3 regions of the Bacillus sp. XB1 genome follow, and region 1 is predicted to be linked to each of the others. Evidence: riboswitches for the same ligand, from Rfam matches in the RefSeq annotation. Region 1 holds a riboswitch; each other region holds the start of a gene.
The links. Region 1 has a riboswitch for S-adenosylmethionine ahead of ACK1U5_RS26565 (MetQ/NlpA family ABC transporter substrate-binding protein). Riboswitches for the same ligand answer to the same signal wherever they lie in the genome.
Positions count from the first base shown of each region.

Region 2: another riboswitch for S-adenosylmethionine. It lies ahead of ACK1U5_RS02565 (M20 family metallopeptidase); the one in region 1 lies ahead of ACK1U5_RS26565 (MetQ/NlpA family ABC transporter substrate-binding protein).
Region 3: another riboswitch for S-adenosylmethionine. It lies ahead of ACK1U5_RS11345 (Na+/H+ antiporter NhaC family protein); the one in region 1 lies ahead of ACK1U5_RS26565 (MetQ/NlpA family ABC transporter substrate-binding protein).

Region 1 is NZ_JBNRIL010000007.1:74,055-79,036, forward strand. It holds gene ACK1U5_RS26550 (FAD-binding oxidoreductase) at 1-371, opposite strand, end outside; gene ACK1U5_RS26555 (hypothetical protein) at 438-1,202, opposite strand; gene ACK1U5_RS26560 (NAD(P)-dependent alcohol dehydrogenase) at 1,360-2,268, shown strand; SAM riboswitch class I at 2,348-2,462, shown strand; gene ACK1U5_RS26565 (MetQ/NlpA family ABC transporter substrate-binding protein) at 2,548-3,360, shown strand; gene ACK1U5_RS26570 (methionine ABC transporter ATP-binding protein) at 3,373-4,413, shown strand; gene ACK1U5_RS26575 (methionine ABC transporter permease) at 4,388-4,982, shown strand, end outside.
Region 2 is NZ_JBNRIL010000001.1:516,741-521,722, forward strand. It holds gene ACK1U5_RS02560 (AAA domain-containing protein) at 1-1,970, shown strand, start outside; SAM riboswitch class I at 2,047-2,148, shown strand; gene ACK1U5_RS02565 (M20 family metallopeptidase) at 2,237-3,442, shown strand; gene ACK1U5_RS02570 (TetR/AcrR family transcriptional regulator) at 3,627-4,193, shown strand; gene ACK1U5_RS02575 (alpha/beta fold hydrolase) at 4,252-4,982, shown strand, end outside.
Region 3 is NZ_JBNRIL010000001.1:2,223,501-2,228,482, reverse strand. It holds gene gltP (glutamate/aspartate:proton symporter GltP) at 1-433, shown strand, start outside; gene ACK1U5_RS11350 (DUF402 domain-containing protein) at 502-1,020, shown strand; SAM riboswitch class I at 1,141-1,246, shown strand; gene ACK1U5_RS11345 (Na+/H+ antiporter NhaC family protein) at 1,341-2,657, shown strand; gene ACK1U5_RS11340 (lmo0954 family membrane protein) at 2,849-3,205, shown strand; gene ACK1U5_RS11335 (PspA/IM30 family protein) at 3,253-3,915, shown strand; gene liaF (cell wall-active antibiotics response protein LiaF) at 4,022-4,762, shown strand; gene ACK1U5_RS11325 (sensor histidine kinase) at 4,762-4,982, shown strand, end outside.

The sequences.
Region 1 (4,982 bases):
ATTTTCTTCTGAATATCATTCCAGGTGACACCACTTTGAACTGTAATCCGCTTCTTCTCTGGATCAAATTCTAATATTTTATTATATCCTTTCATATCGAGCATCGTGCCATTCGGATAATATGTCTGTCCTCCTTGGCTATGTTGCATGCCTGCAATGGAAATTTTCTCTCCTGAAACTTTTGCATCTCGCACTAATTTTATTAACGAGTGCTCTTCCGTAGCACTTTCAACACGTTTTATTTTTGTCGGAAGCAATTTACCTACATCACTCATAATAGGATGATCAATTTGTTTTTTATACGTATGTACAGACGTTGCAAGCAAAACCGTATATGCGACAATGACCGCTGCTATCTTTCTTTTTTTCAAAGGACACTCTCCTTATTAGCAACAAAAAGAGATACCCTTTCTTTCAGGTACCTCTCTTGACAGTGATTACTTTGCTGCTGGCAATTGTATTGGATCAAATTTATCATACGATGTAAACTTTGCATCCGTAATAATGTGCGCTTTATCCTCACCATTGCTACTCATAACCATATCTATCTTTGCTGATTCATATTTAAAATCTTTTGTAATAATATATTCCCCATCTATTTCTTCTATCTTTGCATTTTGGCCTTGTAGCATTTGTTTCTGCTTTTCATCCATACTAGCTAGCATACTCTCTGTCTCTTGCCCTTTTAATGCAAACTTCAGCTTATAATTATCTCCAATTTTCTCCATCTTCACTTTATTTAAAATTTCCGATGGAATCTCTAAATTATCTACCATTCCTTGAGTCGCGTTCATTCCGTTAGCATTCAATTGTTCCTCTGGTACAGACATAATTTCACCCGTATTAGGATTTTTTAACTGACCAGCAATTTTGCCACCCACATCATAAACAACAACCTCTGTACCAGAAACATTCATTTCAGAACGAGAATTTCTTTTCTTCGGCTCTAGTTGCATTTTAGCCTTTATTACATTCATCTCTGTTCCTTCAGCCTTTATTCCCACATCATATGTCATCGTTACATTTTCTTCGTTTTTAAAAGCTTCATTCGCTTTATTAAAAACATCCTTCGCTGTTAATTCCTTTTCTTTCTGCACAGCTTCTTTTTTCGGTTCGTCAGTCTTTTTTGTTTTCTCATTACTACACCCTACTCCTAGACCGACTGCAAGTACTAAACTTGAAATTAAAATAAGTTTTTTCATAACGTCCCCTCCTTCCCAAAAATAATATCATCTCTTTTCCTATGAAATCTATATAATTCGTAATATTTATCTTTAAATTTATTTCCTATATAACAACATGTTTGAGAAAAAGTTTAAATATGATGTAAATAATAACAACTCATTTCAGGAGGTCATTATGAAAGCGATTATTTGTACAAAGTACGGACCACCTAATGTTCTCCAGCTTCAAAATGTAGAAAAGCCTAAACCTAAAAAAAATGAAGTATTAGTTAAAATTCACGCAACAAGTGTATCGACTGGAGATTGTAGAATACGTGGCTTTAATAGCCCCCTCTTATTTTGGATTCCTATGCGGATCATATTAGGTTTCAGAAAACCGAGAAAACCTATACTTGGCGTAGAGTTATCCGGTGAAATCGAAGACATTGGAACAGATGTAACACAATTTAAAAAAGGAGATCAAGTTTTTGCATTAACAGAACTAAACCTTGGTGGTTATGCGGAATACACATGCGTGCATGAAAGTGGATTAATAGCATTAAAACCTACCAATGTGACATATGAAGAAGCTGCCGTTATTCCTTTCGGCGGAACTTCAGCATTGCACTTCCTTAGAAAAGGACAGATAAAAAAAGGGCAACGAGTACTTATATACGGCGCCTCTGGGTCAGTAGGGACAGCTGCCATACAACTTGCTAAATACTTCGGGGCGACTGTCACAGCCATTTGTAGTAGTTCGAATTTCGAATTAGTAACAGCTTTAGGGGCAGACAACGTAATTGATTATATGAAAGAAGATTTTACTAAGCAGGGCGAGCACTACGATATTATATTTGATGCAGTTGGAAAATATAAAAAGTCTCTTTGTACAGATGCATTAATGCCTAATGGAAAATATGTATCTGTGAACGGAATGATGGCAAAGGTCAGTAAAGAAGATATGAACCTACTAAAACAACTAGCTGAAACAGGAAAGCTAAAACCTGTTATTGATAGAACTTACCGATTAGAAGAAATTGCTGAAGCTCATATATATGTAGAAAAAGGACATAAAAAGGGGAATGTTTCGATTATCTTAAAATAAAATATATTCAGAAAATATCATTAACAATTCTTTTTATACGATTTACTATTAGTACCATATTCAAAACTACATACACATACTCTTATCAAGAGTGGCGGAGGGACTGGCCCGATGATGCCCGGCAACCGAGCTTATGACGTATAAGCTAAGGTGCTAATTCCTGCAAAACGAGTTTTCGTTTTGGAAGATAAGAGAGGAATCTATTTCGTCTATTCGGCACCTCTCTTATTTTTGGGAGGTGCTTTTTATTTTGGAACGTATATGAAGGGGGATTTATAGATGAAAAAGGTATTATTAAGCATTGTAAGCGGAGCAGTATTATTATTAGGCGCATGTAGCGTGAGTTCAGATAAAGAGGTAAAAGCATTAGACGAGAAAAAGATTACTGTCGGTGTAACAGGTGGACCACATGAACAAATTTTTGAAAAGGTAAAAGAAGTTGCAGCAAAAGATGGTCTCGAAATTGATATAAAAGTATTTAATGATTATGTAGCGCCAAACGTATCTTTAGATGAAAAAAGCCTTGATGTAAATAGCTACCAAACGAAATCGTATTTAGATGTATTTAAAGCTGAACGCAATATGAAATTAGCTGAAGTATTTTCAACAGTAACATTCCCTATGGGCGTATATTCTAAAGATATAAAAGATGTAAAAGACTTAAAAGAGGGCGACGCAATTGCTGTACCAAATGACCCAACGAATGAACTTCGAGCTTTAAAATTATTTGAAAAAGCAGGGGTTTTAAAAGTTGATCCAAAGGCTACAGAAAAAGCGACTGCAAAAGATGTAATTGAAAATCCAAAAAAATTAAAGATTGTCGAATTAGAGGCATCTCAATTACCAACGCAACTAAGTGAAGTGAAAGCAGCTGCAATTAACACAAACTTTGCATTAGGTGCAAAATTAAGTCCAGCGAAAGATTCTATCTTCCGCGAAGGAAAAGATTCACCATATGTGAACTGGGTCGTTGTTCGTACTGAAAATAAAGATGATGCCGTTGTAAATAAATTAAAGAAAGCTTATCAGTCTAAGGAAGTAAAAGAGTTTATCGAGAAAAAATTTGATGGTTCAGTTTTACCATCTTGGTAGGAGCTGACGATAATGATTGAATTAAAAAACATATCCAAAGTATTTACAACAAAAAAAGGGAATGTTGAGGCTCTTAAGTCTACTTCCCTTAAAGTAGAAAAAGGCGAGGTATTTGGAATCATTGGATATAGTGGCGCTGGTAAAAGTACATTGATTCGATGTGTAAATTTATTAGAAAAACCAACGACAGGAAATATCATTGTAAACGAACAAGACTTAACAACGTTATCGACAAAAGAACTAGCAAAAGCGAGACAAAAAATCGGAATAATCTTCCAAGGATTCAATTTACTTAAAACTGTTACCGTTTATGAAAATATCGCATTACCGTTACGGCTTGCTGGCATTCCAAAAGCAGAAATTGAAAAAAGAGTAGAAAAGTATTTACGCATTGTCGATCTTTTTAATCGAAAAGATGCGTATCCAAGCGAACTTTCTGGTGGTCAAAAACAGCGTGTTGCAATTGCTCGTGCGCTATCACATGAACCTGAAGTGTTATTAAGTGATGAAGCAACGAGCGCATTAGATCCCGAAACAACCGATTCTATCCTTGATTTGTTATTAAAGATTAACGAAGAAATCGGAATTACGATTTTACTCATTACACATGAAATGAATGTCATCCAGCGTATATGTGACCGCGTTGCTGTTATGGAACATGGATCTGTAGTCGAAAGTGGGACTGTAAAAGATATTTTCACAAACCCACAACATGTAACCACGAAGAAATTTGTAAATAGCGCATTTGCAGCGAAAATTCCAAAAGAGGTACAGAAAGAACTACAAAGTACTGGAGAAATTGTAACACTTTCATTTATTGGCACTACTTCAGGGGAACCTGCCTTAGCCGTTGCCACAAAACGTTTCCAAGTGTATCCGAATATTTTATCCGGTAATATTACGCAGTTAAAACATGAAGCATATGGGAAACTAGTCGTTCATATGCAAGGGGAACAAAATGAAATCCACCATGCTTTATCATTTTTACAAGAGCAAGGAATCATCGTAGAAGGAGGTAGAACAGATTATGGGAAACAAGTCCTTTTTGGATGAATGGGGTAAAGTCATATGGGAAGCCACAATCCAAACCTTTCAAATGACATCTATCTCATTACTCATCTCGATCCTTATTGCATTACCACTTGGCGTCACACTTGTTTTAACGAGACCTGGTGGGCAGCGTGAAAATAAAATCATCTATCCTATTCTTAATACAATTATTAATATCATTCGCTCTCTTCCATTTATCATTCTATTATTCTTTATTTTACCTTTTACAAAATTTCTAATGGGAACGTCCATTGGCGTGCAAGGTGTTATCGTACCGCTTGTCGTCTTCACAGCCCCTTATATCGCACGTTTAATGGAGACAGCTTTACTAGAAGTCGATCGCGGTGTCATTGAAGCCTACCAAGCGATGGGAGTCTCTACTATAAAAATCATTTGGCACGTCATGGTGAAAGAAGCTCGTTCCTCCCTTGTACTCGGATTAACAATCGCAACGATCGGCTTAATCGGCGCAACAGCAATGGCTGGCCTTGTAGGTGCTGGCGGGCTAGGGGATTTAGCATACCGCTTCGGACATTTACGCTACGAGCCTGAAGTAATGTATGCAACCGTCT
Region 2 (4,982 bases), on a different contig from region 1:
AAGCTGTTTTATATAGTGAACCGTGGCAATTGTTAGAGCAACTACAAGAGAGGTTGAAAGAAGCACGTAAAGATAAGCTGAAACGTAATCGTATAAAGCGTCTTGTTGATGGGACGAGCAGTCCGAAACATATTGAGAAGATGAAAAATCCGAAAAATGAATTGGCGTATCGTTCGTTTTACAATCCGACGACGTACGTATGGGGACCACCAGGAACAGGGAAGTCTTACAATTTATCACGTATTATTTCAGCTCATTATCAAAAAGGAAAATCGGTACTTGTGTTGGCTCATAGTAATGCGGCAGTAGACGTATTAATGAGTGAAGTAACGAAGCAAATTGAGAAGAAAAAGAAATGGACGCCTGGCGAAATTGTTCGTTACGGTTATAGTCAACATGAACATATACGAAATCATGAAACGTTACTTGCGTCGAAGTTAGTTGAAACGACGAACGGATCTTGGGGTGAGGAAAGACTCTATTTAGAAGAGACACGACAAGATCTTCGTGAAAAAATCTTATCGTATAAAGCAACATCTGCTGATAAGAAGCGCATACAAGAGATTGAAAGTGATCTTCGAAAGCAAAAGGCTAAAATTAAAGAAGTAGAAAAAGAATATATTGAAAATGCAAAAGTAATCGGCGCAACTTTATCAAAATGTGCCATTGATTCACTTATTTATGAGCGCACATTTGATTTAGTTGTTGTAGATGAAGTAAGTATGGCATATGTTCCGCAAATTGCATTAGCTGCTTCACTTGGAAAACGTATCGTCGTTTGCGGTGACTTTTTACAGTTACCTCCAATTGCGATGGCAAATCATGAACTCGTTCGCAAATGGCTTGGGGAAGATATGTTTTACCATGCTGGGATTGTTGAGTCTGTTAATAAATCAGAAGCACACCCAAACCTATTTATGTTGCAGGAACAAAGACGTATGCATGCGGATATATCGAAGTTTACGAATTCGTTTATTTATAAAAATAGAGTATACGATCATCCGTCTGTTTCAGAGCGTAAAGAACTTGCGCAATTGCAGCCGTTCGCAAATGAAGCGAGTGTTTTATTTGATACGAGCCAAATGGGAGCTTTTTCGTTAAAAGATGCTGCTTCTGGTTCACGTTTTAACATTATGTCTGGTTTAGTAGCAATGCAAATGATGTTAATCGGATTGTTAGACGGTGTGCAATCAATTGGTATTGTGACACCTTACAGGGCGCAGTCACGCTTTTTATCAACGTGTATTAGAGAAATGTTGCAGAGAACGAAATATCAAAACATACCAGTTTTAGCGGCGACAGTTCATAAGTTCCAAGGTTCTGAAAGAGATATGATGATCTTTGATACGGTTGACAGTTATCCGCAAGAACGACCTGGCGTATTATTCTTTGATCACAAAAACCATCGCCTCGTCAATGTAGCAGTGACAAGGGCGAGAGGGAAGTTCATTCAATTATCAGATTGCCATTATATGCGTAAAAACCTTTCGAGAAAACAAGCATTATCACAATTAACAGCTCATATAGAACGTCACGGAGATGTGTATGATCGCACGACATCAAGACAATTGTGGGAACGGAAAATTTCGAAACGTTTACGCTGGTTTATGGAAATGAATCTTGAAGAGCCGAAAGGGTTATTAAAAGATATTTTAGCCGCAAAACGAAAAATTATTATTTCACTTCCAAGTACAAAACAAGTGGATAAACGAGTATGGCAAGCGTTAATGCGTACAAATGCGCAAATAACAGTGTATAGTGATGGACCAGTTCCACTGAAAAATGTAAAGTTACAAAGACAAAATAAAGCATTCCCGTTTATCGTAATTGATGATGAAATCTTCTGGGCAGGCGCACCGCTTACATCTCAAATGATGTTTGAAGGTAGTACGGAATTTCCGTACGTATGTGCAAGACTGCAAGCACCTGAGACAATTGGTGTATTAAAAGGATTTTTAGATATTCGGTAAATTCGGATAGGAATTCCTTGACTTTTACTTGGAATGAACTTAGAATAAAAAATAATTTAATATAATTTTATGAAAATTCTTATCACGAGAGGTGGAGGGACTGGCCCTATGATACCTCGGCAGCGGATTCGTTATGAATACTGTGCCAATTCCAGCAAGGTAACTTGAAAGATAAGAAAGAAGCTCATTTTGACTGTATATACAGAAGCCTCTTTCTATCTTTTAGAAAGAGGCTTTTTTATGTGAAAATAAAAGGAGGAAGAAAAATGGGAGCGACAGGAGTAGCGTCACAAAGAAAAACAATTGAAGAGAGTATCGAAAGAAATAAGGAAAAGTACATAGAAACAAGTCATGATATTCATGCGAATCCGGAAATTGGTAACCAAGAGTTTTATGCATCTAGAACGTTAAGTTTATTGCTAGGCAGTGCAGGATTTCAGTTGCAGCACAATATAGCTGGACATGAAACGGGATTTATCGCGCGAAAAAGCTCTGGAAAACAAGGACCTGCAATCGCATTTTTAGCGGAGTACGACGCTTTACCAGGACTAGGTCATGCGTGTGGTCACAATTTAATTGGCACAATTAGCGTTGCAGCAGCAATCGCATTATCAGAAACGCTTGAAGAAATTGGCGGGGAAGTTGTCGTGTTTGGTACGCCAGCAGAAGAAGGCGGGCCAAATGGTAGCGCGAAATCAAGTTATGTAAAGGCAGGTTTATTTAAAGACATTGATGCGGCGCTTATGATTCATCCGAGCGGAAAGACAGCGACAACGAGTCCTTCACTAGCAGTCGATCCACTTGATTTTCATTTTTACGGAAAAACAGCTCACGCTGCAGCTTCGCCAGAAGAAGGGATTAACGCATTAGATGCGGTTATTCAGCTCTATAACGGTATTAACGCACTTCGCCAACAACTCCCGTCAGACGTGAGAATTCATGGTGTCATTACAGAGGGCGGAAAAGCACCTAATATTATTCCTGACTATGCCGCAGCAAGATTCTTCATCCGTGCAGCAACGAGAAAAAGATGCGCGGAATTAACAGAAAAAGTAAGAAACATTGCACAGGGAGCAGCATTAGCAACAGGTGCAAAAGTAAAAATCCATCAATTTCAAAATGAAATCGATGAATTACTCGTAACAAAAACATATAACGATATCGTAGCGGAAGAACTAGAACTATTAGGTGAAGATGTAAATCGTAAAGAAAGAGTAGGGATTGGTTCAACCGACGCAGGAAACGTAAGTCAAGTCGTACCGACAATTCATCCGTACATTAAAATCGGACCAGATGATTTAATTGCACATACGAATGAATTTAGAGAAGCAGCACGTTCAGAACTTGGAGATAAAGCATTAATTACATCGGCAAAAGCATTAGCAAATACAGCGTATCGATTAATTACGGAAGAAGGGTTGTTAGAGAAGGTGAAGGAGGAGTTTAGAGAGGCGCAGAAGAATCAGGGGTAGATGGTTAAAGGGAGTGGGGGATCCACTCCCTTTCTTTTTTTCGTAACACTGATGCTAAGATTTTTTTGCAGTAAAATCAATGTTAGTGGAACATTTTTAATCAAACTTTTTTCTAAATGAACATAAATACTTGTAATATTTAAATTAGTACTATATAGTTCTAGTTATGACAAAGGTAAAATTAATGAATCAAAGACGTGTGATTGAAGTAGCTGCAACATTATTTTTAGAAAAAGGGTTTGCTTATACAAGTATGGATGAATTAGTACGTGTAAGCAAAGTTTCAAAGTCTAATGTGTATTATCACTTTTCTAATAAGGAAGTATTATTAGAAGCGGTCGTTGATTATTGGATTGAAATGTATCAATCTGCAATTGATGACGTACTTTCTCAGAAGCAATTTTTAGTTGAAGATCGTATCCAACTGTTTTTAAAGCAATTATCACAAGGAGTTCAGTCGAGAGAGTATAAGGGGAGCTGTCCATTTATTACTCTTTATATTCAAAGTCCTAAACAGGCCACGCAAATAAAAGAAAAAATAGGTCTTTTTTTTACAGGATTACAAAAGAAAGTTTCTCTATTACTTAAACAAGGGGTAGAGAATGGAGAATTTAGAAATACGATTCATATTGATGAGGTTGCATCACTTTTTATTACAAATCTTGAAGGAGCGTTATTTATTTCAGAAACATTGAAGGATGCAACTGTAATCACGAAAACAGCAGATCATTTTTTAAAATTGCTTCGATAAAAGAAGCATTTTTTTTACATCAAATTAGTACTAAGTAGTACTAAAAAGGAGATTTTATATGAGAACAGTATTTTTAACTGGTGGAACAGGCTTTATTGGAAAGCAATTAGTGAAAGAATTAGCCAAAGAGGATGTTAAAATTCTTCTTTTAGTGAGGTCGAAAAGTAAAGCAATACGCCTTTTTCAAGAAAGAGGCATCTTAAAAAAGGCAGTTATGCACTTTATTGAAGGTGATTTGACGAAAATAGATTTAGGTCTAAGTGCTGAAGATAAGGAGAGGGTGTTGAAAACGGATGTGATTATTCACGCAGGAGGCCCCATGGATATTCAAGCGACAAGTAAAGAGGTAGCTTCCGTATTTTTACATGGTGCCAAACATATTAGTGAATTAGCTAAAAGTATTCATCAATTGAAGGGCTTGCAACAATTTATTCATGTTGTAGGTTATATGAGTCCCTTTGATGATAAAAATAGCAAGATTGCAATTGATGTGTTTCAAGAAGGAAATAATTATTTGAAAATAAAAAATCCATATGAGAGAACAAAATTTTTAGCAGATCTTTATATCCGTCAGCAGGCATCAGCAGTAGGTTATCCGCTTTCTGTAATTAATCCGCCAACTGTAGTCGGTAGTAGTAAAACAGGGAGTACAGAGCAGATAGCAGGATTAGGTTTGCTTGTGATGAGTATGCGAAGAGGGCTCATGCCAATGATTCCTGGAGGTAAGGGATATAGGTTACCACTTATTTCAAACGATGAGCTTGCGAAGTTTATTGTGCAGGTTTTCAG
Region 3 (4,982 bases), on a different contig from region 1:
GGAGAAATTCGGTTGTCCGAAAGCAATTACATCTTTCGTTATTCCGACAGGTTATTCATTTAACTTAGATGGATCAACTTTATATCAAGCAATTGCGGCTATTTTCTTAGCGCAAATGTACGGTATTGATTTATCTATTACACAACAAATTACATTATTGCTTGTATTAATGGTTACATCAAAAGGTATCGCAGGTGTACCGGGCGTATCATTCGTTGTATTATTAGCGACACTTGGTACAGTAGGTATTCCACCTGAAGGCTTAGCGTTCATTGCTGGTATTGACCGTATTTTAGATATGGCTCGTACAGCAGTTAACGTTGTAGGAAACTCTTTAGCAGCTGTAGTTATGTCTAAGTGGGAAGGTCAATATGACGCTGAAAAAGGACAAGCTTATTTAAAAGAGATTTCTGAAAAGGGTCAAGCGGCTTAATTATAATATGAACAAGCTCTCACATAATATGTGGGAGCTTTTCTGTATATAGAAGAGGAGCAGACATAATGAAACGTAAATATGGTGACGGTTCTTCGTGGAAGAGACTAATAGAAAAGAGTTATACGGTTAAGCAAGTGGAAGAGGGAATGCTCGGAATACTGGATATAAAAAAGGTGAGAGAGTCTAGTTGTAAAGAATATGATGGTGAAGAACTTTGTATTGCAGCGGATCAGTATACGTGGATTCAATATTTCATAGACGGGAAAAACTTTGCGATTACCGCTATGTTAGATGATCAGAAAAAATTAGTGCAATATTATATCGATGTGGCGAAAGAATATAAAATAGATGATCGTGGTTTACCTTATTTTGATGATTTATATTTAGATGTAGTATTATTACCTAGCGGTAAGGTGTATGTATTAGATGAAGAGGAGCTAGAGGATGCTTATAAAAGTGGCGATGTCACGAAGGAAGAGTATGAGTTAGCTTGGTACACTACGAAATGGATATTAGCAACAATAAAAAATAGTGAATTTTATTGGATTTCAATATTAAAAGAAGAAATAGAAAAGTTAAAATGATTGTTGTATTCAAATTTTTGTATAATTACCAAAAAAATCTATACAAAAAATAATTGACTTTTGTTTTGTAAGCGAGTAAAGTTAGGGAAGAAATTATTATTAAAAAATAAATATGAAACCTTCTTATAAAGAGAGGCGGAGGGACTGGCCCTACGATGCCTCGGCAGCGGACTCGATTTCAGAGTGCTGTGCCAAATCCAGCAAGCGTGTGCTTGAAAGATGAGAAGAGCGTTTCTTATAGATGTATAAGACCTCTTCTCATCGGAAGAGGTCTTTTGTTATTCATTAGAAAAAGGTTGAAACTAAGGAGAGATGGTACTTTGAAAGAAACGAGAGGAAATGGTTTAGCTTTATTACCACTTGGGATATTTTTGGCGCTATTTATTGGTTCTGGGATTATTACAGGTGATTTCTATAAATTGCCGATACTTGTAGCGATTTCAATTGCTGTAGGAGTCGCTTTAGTGATGAATCGTAAAGAAAGTTTTAATGTGAAAGTAGAGCGGTTCGCTAAAGGTGCAGGAAATCCGGATATTATGATTATGGTATTAATTTTTGTGCTTGCAGGTGCATTTTCTGAAACTGCTAAAGGAATGGGTGGAGTAGACTCAACTGTTAATTTAGCGTTAACTATTTTACCGCCAGGATTTATCGTAGCTGGAATCTTTGTTATTGGTGCATTTATTTCATTAGCGATGGGAACTTCAATGGGAACAATTGCAGCATTAGCGCCGATTGCTGTAGGTATTAGTGGTCAAACTGATATCTCAATTGCGCTTGCAATGGCTACTGTTGTTGGCGGAGCGATGTTTGGTGATAATTTATCATTTATTTCAGATACAACAATCGCAGCTGTTCGTTCACAAGGAACAGAAATGAAAGATAAGTTTAAAACGAACTTTTTAATTGTGTTACCAGCAGCTATTATTACAATTGTACTATTAGTAATAGTTACTTCAGGGAGTGACACGCAGATTAAAGCACATAGCTTTGATTGGATAAAGATTTTACCGTACGCAGGAGTACTGATTACAGCGCTACTTGGCTGGAATGTACTTATTGTATTAACTGGTGGAACTGTACTATCTGGTGTTATCGGTCTTATAGATGGAAGTTACACGTTAGAAAGTTTCTTTAAAAGTGTAACGACTGGAATGGGCGGTATGATGGAGTTAGTATTACTTGCTATATTAATTGGCGGTATGGTTGAATTAATCCAATATAATGGTGGTATTCAATATTTAATGAATATATTAACACGTAATATTCGTTCGAAAAAAGGAGCGGAATTTGGTATTGCTGGTTTAGTGAGTATGACGAATATGTGTACAGCGAATAATACGATTTCAATTATCTTTACAGGCCCGCTTGCAAAAAATATTGCAGATCAATATGAAATAGACCCTCGTAAATCAGCGAGTGTATTAGATCTTTTCTCATGTTGTGTGCAAGGATTAATTCCGTACGGTGCCCAAATGTTAACGGCAGCAGGATTTGCAGCGTTATCTCCGGTTGAATTGTTGCCATATGCATTTTATCCAATCTTAGTTGGAGTATGTGGGATTGCTTCTATTTTAATTGGGTTTCCAAGGTTTTCGAAAGTAGCTGAGAAAAAAGAGTATCATAAAACAGCTTAATTTAATATGAATGTTAGTAATTAAAAAACGTGCAGAGGATAGACTCTGCACGTTTTTTTGCGTAAAGGGCTGTAAAGGGCTGAATATGACTCGGTCTTAAGTCTGAGTTAAAAACGGTTCTTAAGCTCGTTATGGAAAGATGAAAAAATAGTTAAGATAAGAGTATCAAATCGAAGGGAGGCAAGCACAAGATGAAACAATTTCTAGCGTTTATCGCAGCCGGTATTTTGGCTTTAATTGCTCTTGGTAGTCTTGCTGGTATTGTAGGATTTGCAATCGGAGCAGGAGTTGTATATTGGAGCTATAAATCATTTGTGCGAGCTAAATCATTTTTTGGAAAGTTAGCTTGGGGGATTGTTGGTTTAATCGGTTTATCCATTGCACTTTCTCATTCGCCAGCATTAATCGGTATCGCTGCTTTAGTGGTTTTATACTACGGATACCGTGAGTGGAAAAAAGAAAAAGATGTAGTTGTTGAATCTGCTCCAGAAAGTTCTAAACCATATAGCAACTTTGAAGATGAGTGGAACAAATTAATGAAAAACTAAAACAATAAATCAAATTATAAAAAAAGTAGAAGAGAGGAAGATTTATAATGAAACAATCTTTATTCGGACGTGTACGCGATGCAATTTTAGCTGATTTTCATAACGTGTTAGATGAGAAGGAAAGAAAAAATCCAATTGCGATGTTAAACCAATATTTACGTGATAGTGAGCGTGAAATAACAAAAATTGAGAAGTTAATTGAGCGTCATAAAACATTAAAATCTAATTTTGCTCGTGAGCTTGAGCAAGCACGTTATTTCGTTAATAAAAGATCAAAGCAAGCTATCATTGCTCAAGAAGCAGGCGAATTGCAATTGCACGAACGTGCGTTAGAAGAGGTAGCTTATTATGAAGGTCAAGTAACTCGATTAGAAGAAATGTATGCAGGTGTTGTAGAGCAAATTGATGAGTTAGAGCGTCGTCTTTCTGAAATGAAAAATAAATTAAAAGAAATGCACGCAAAGCGTATGGAACTAATGGCACGTGAAAATATGGCACATGCAAATCGTCGTATGAATACTGCGATGCATAAAATGGATGAAAATAATCCGTTCTTACGATTTGAAGAAATTGAAGATCACATTCGTGACTTAGAAACTCGTATGAATGAAGAGCATGAGCGTGATACATTTGATATGAAAATTGCAAAACTTGAGCGTGAAATGAAAGAAAAGAATGATGTATCGTTAACGAAAGAGTTAACAAAATAATAGTAGTATATTATAAAACAGGCTTATGATATAGTGATAGGAGAAAAGGTGTTGGAAAGCAATGCCTTTTCTTCTATGTATATGTGACAAGAAGGGGGGAGCTGAAATGAAGAAACATTTTTCAAAGACACAATTAATGGGGATGCTCCTCATCATATTTGGATTCGGTCTTTTTCTTGATATGATACTTGGACATTTTGAACCAGGTGGTCTCATTTTTGCATTTATTATGCTTATGTTTGGAAGGCATTATCGTAAAAAGAATCGTTATGTACGGGGAAATGTATTTTTATTTGTTGGTGGTATCGTATTTTTATTTTTCTTATTTTCATCAGCAGCATTTGTTCTTGTCGTATTTGCTTGTTTAGCTTTAATTGGTTATCAATTGATTCAACAAGGGCATCAGCAAAAAGCAATGAAGGTTGAAATTAAAGAAAAAGGGATTATAGACGAAGAGAAGCAAATATATCGTACAGAAACATATTTGAAAAATATGTTTGTAGGCAATGTGCGAATGATGGATCATATTTATGAACTTGAGGATATTAATGTTCAATATGGTGCTTGTGATGTGGAAATAGATTTAACAACTGCTATGATTCCAGAAGGGGAAACGGTAATTGTTATTCGGGGTGTCGTTGGTAATATTCGTTTATATGTGCCGTATGATATTGAACTTTCTTTAAATCATTCTGTTATTGTCGGACGTGTGCTCTTGCCAGGTCATGAAGAGACAGGGTTTAACCGCAATGTTACATTTAGAACAGAGCAGTATAAAGAGGCTCCTCGACGTATTAAAATTATTTCTTCGCTTGTCGTAGGCGATACGGAAGTGAGGAAAGTATAATGAAGAAACAAAAAAATATTTCGTGGATGTATATTCGTTATTCTATGTTGTCCTCTGTTAGTATCGCACTCATTTGTACAATTGTATATGTATGGAAAAGCGAGCAACAAGTGTATGATTTATTATGGAAGGAATCCATCGCTTCTGTTCCAATTGGCTTGTTTATTATGACTACAAGTTTACTTATCGGGGGAATTGTAGGATATGCAATCGGTTATTA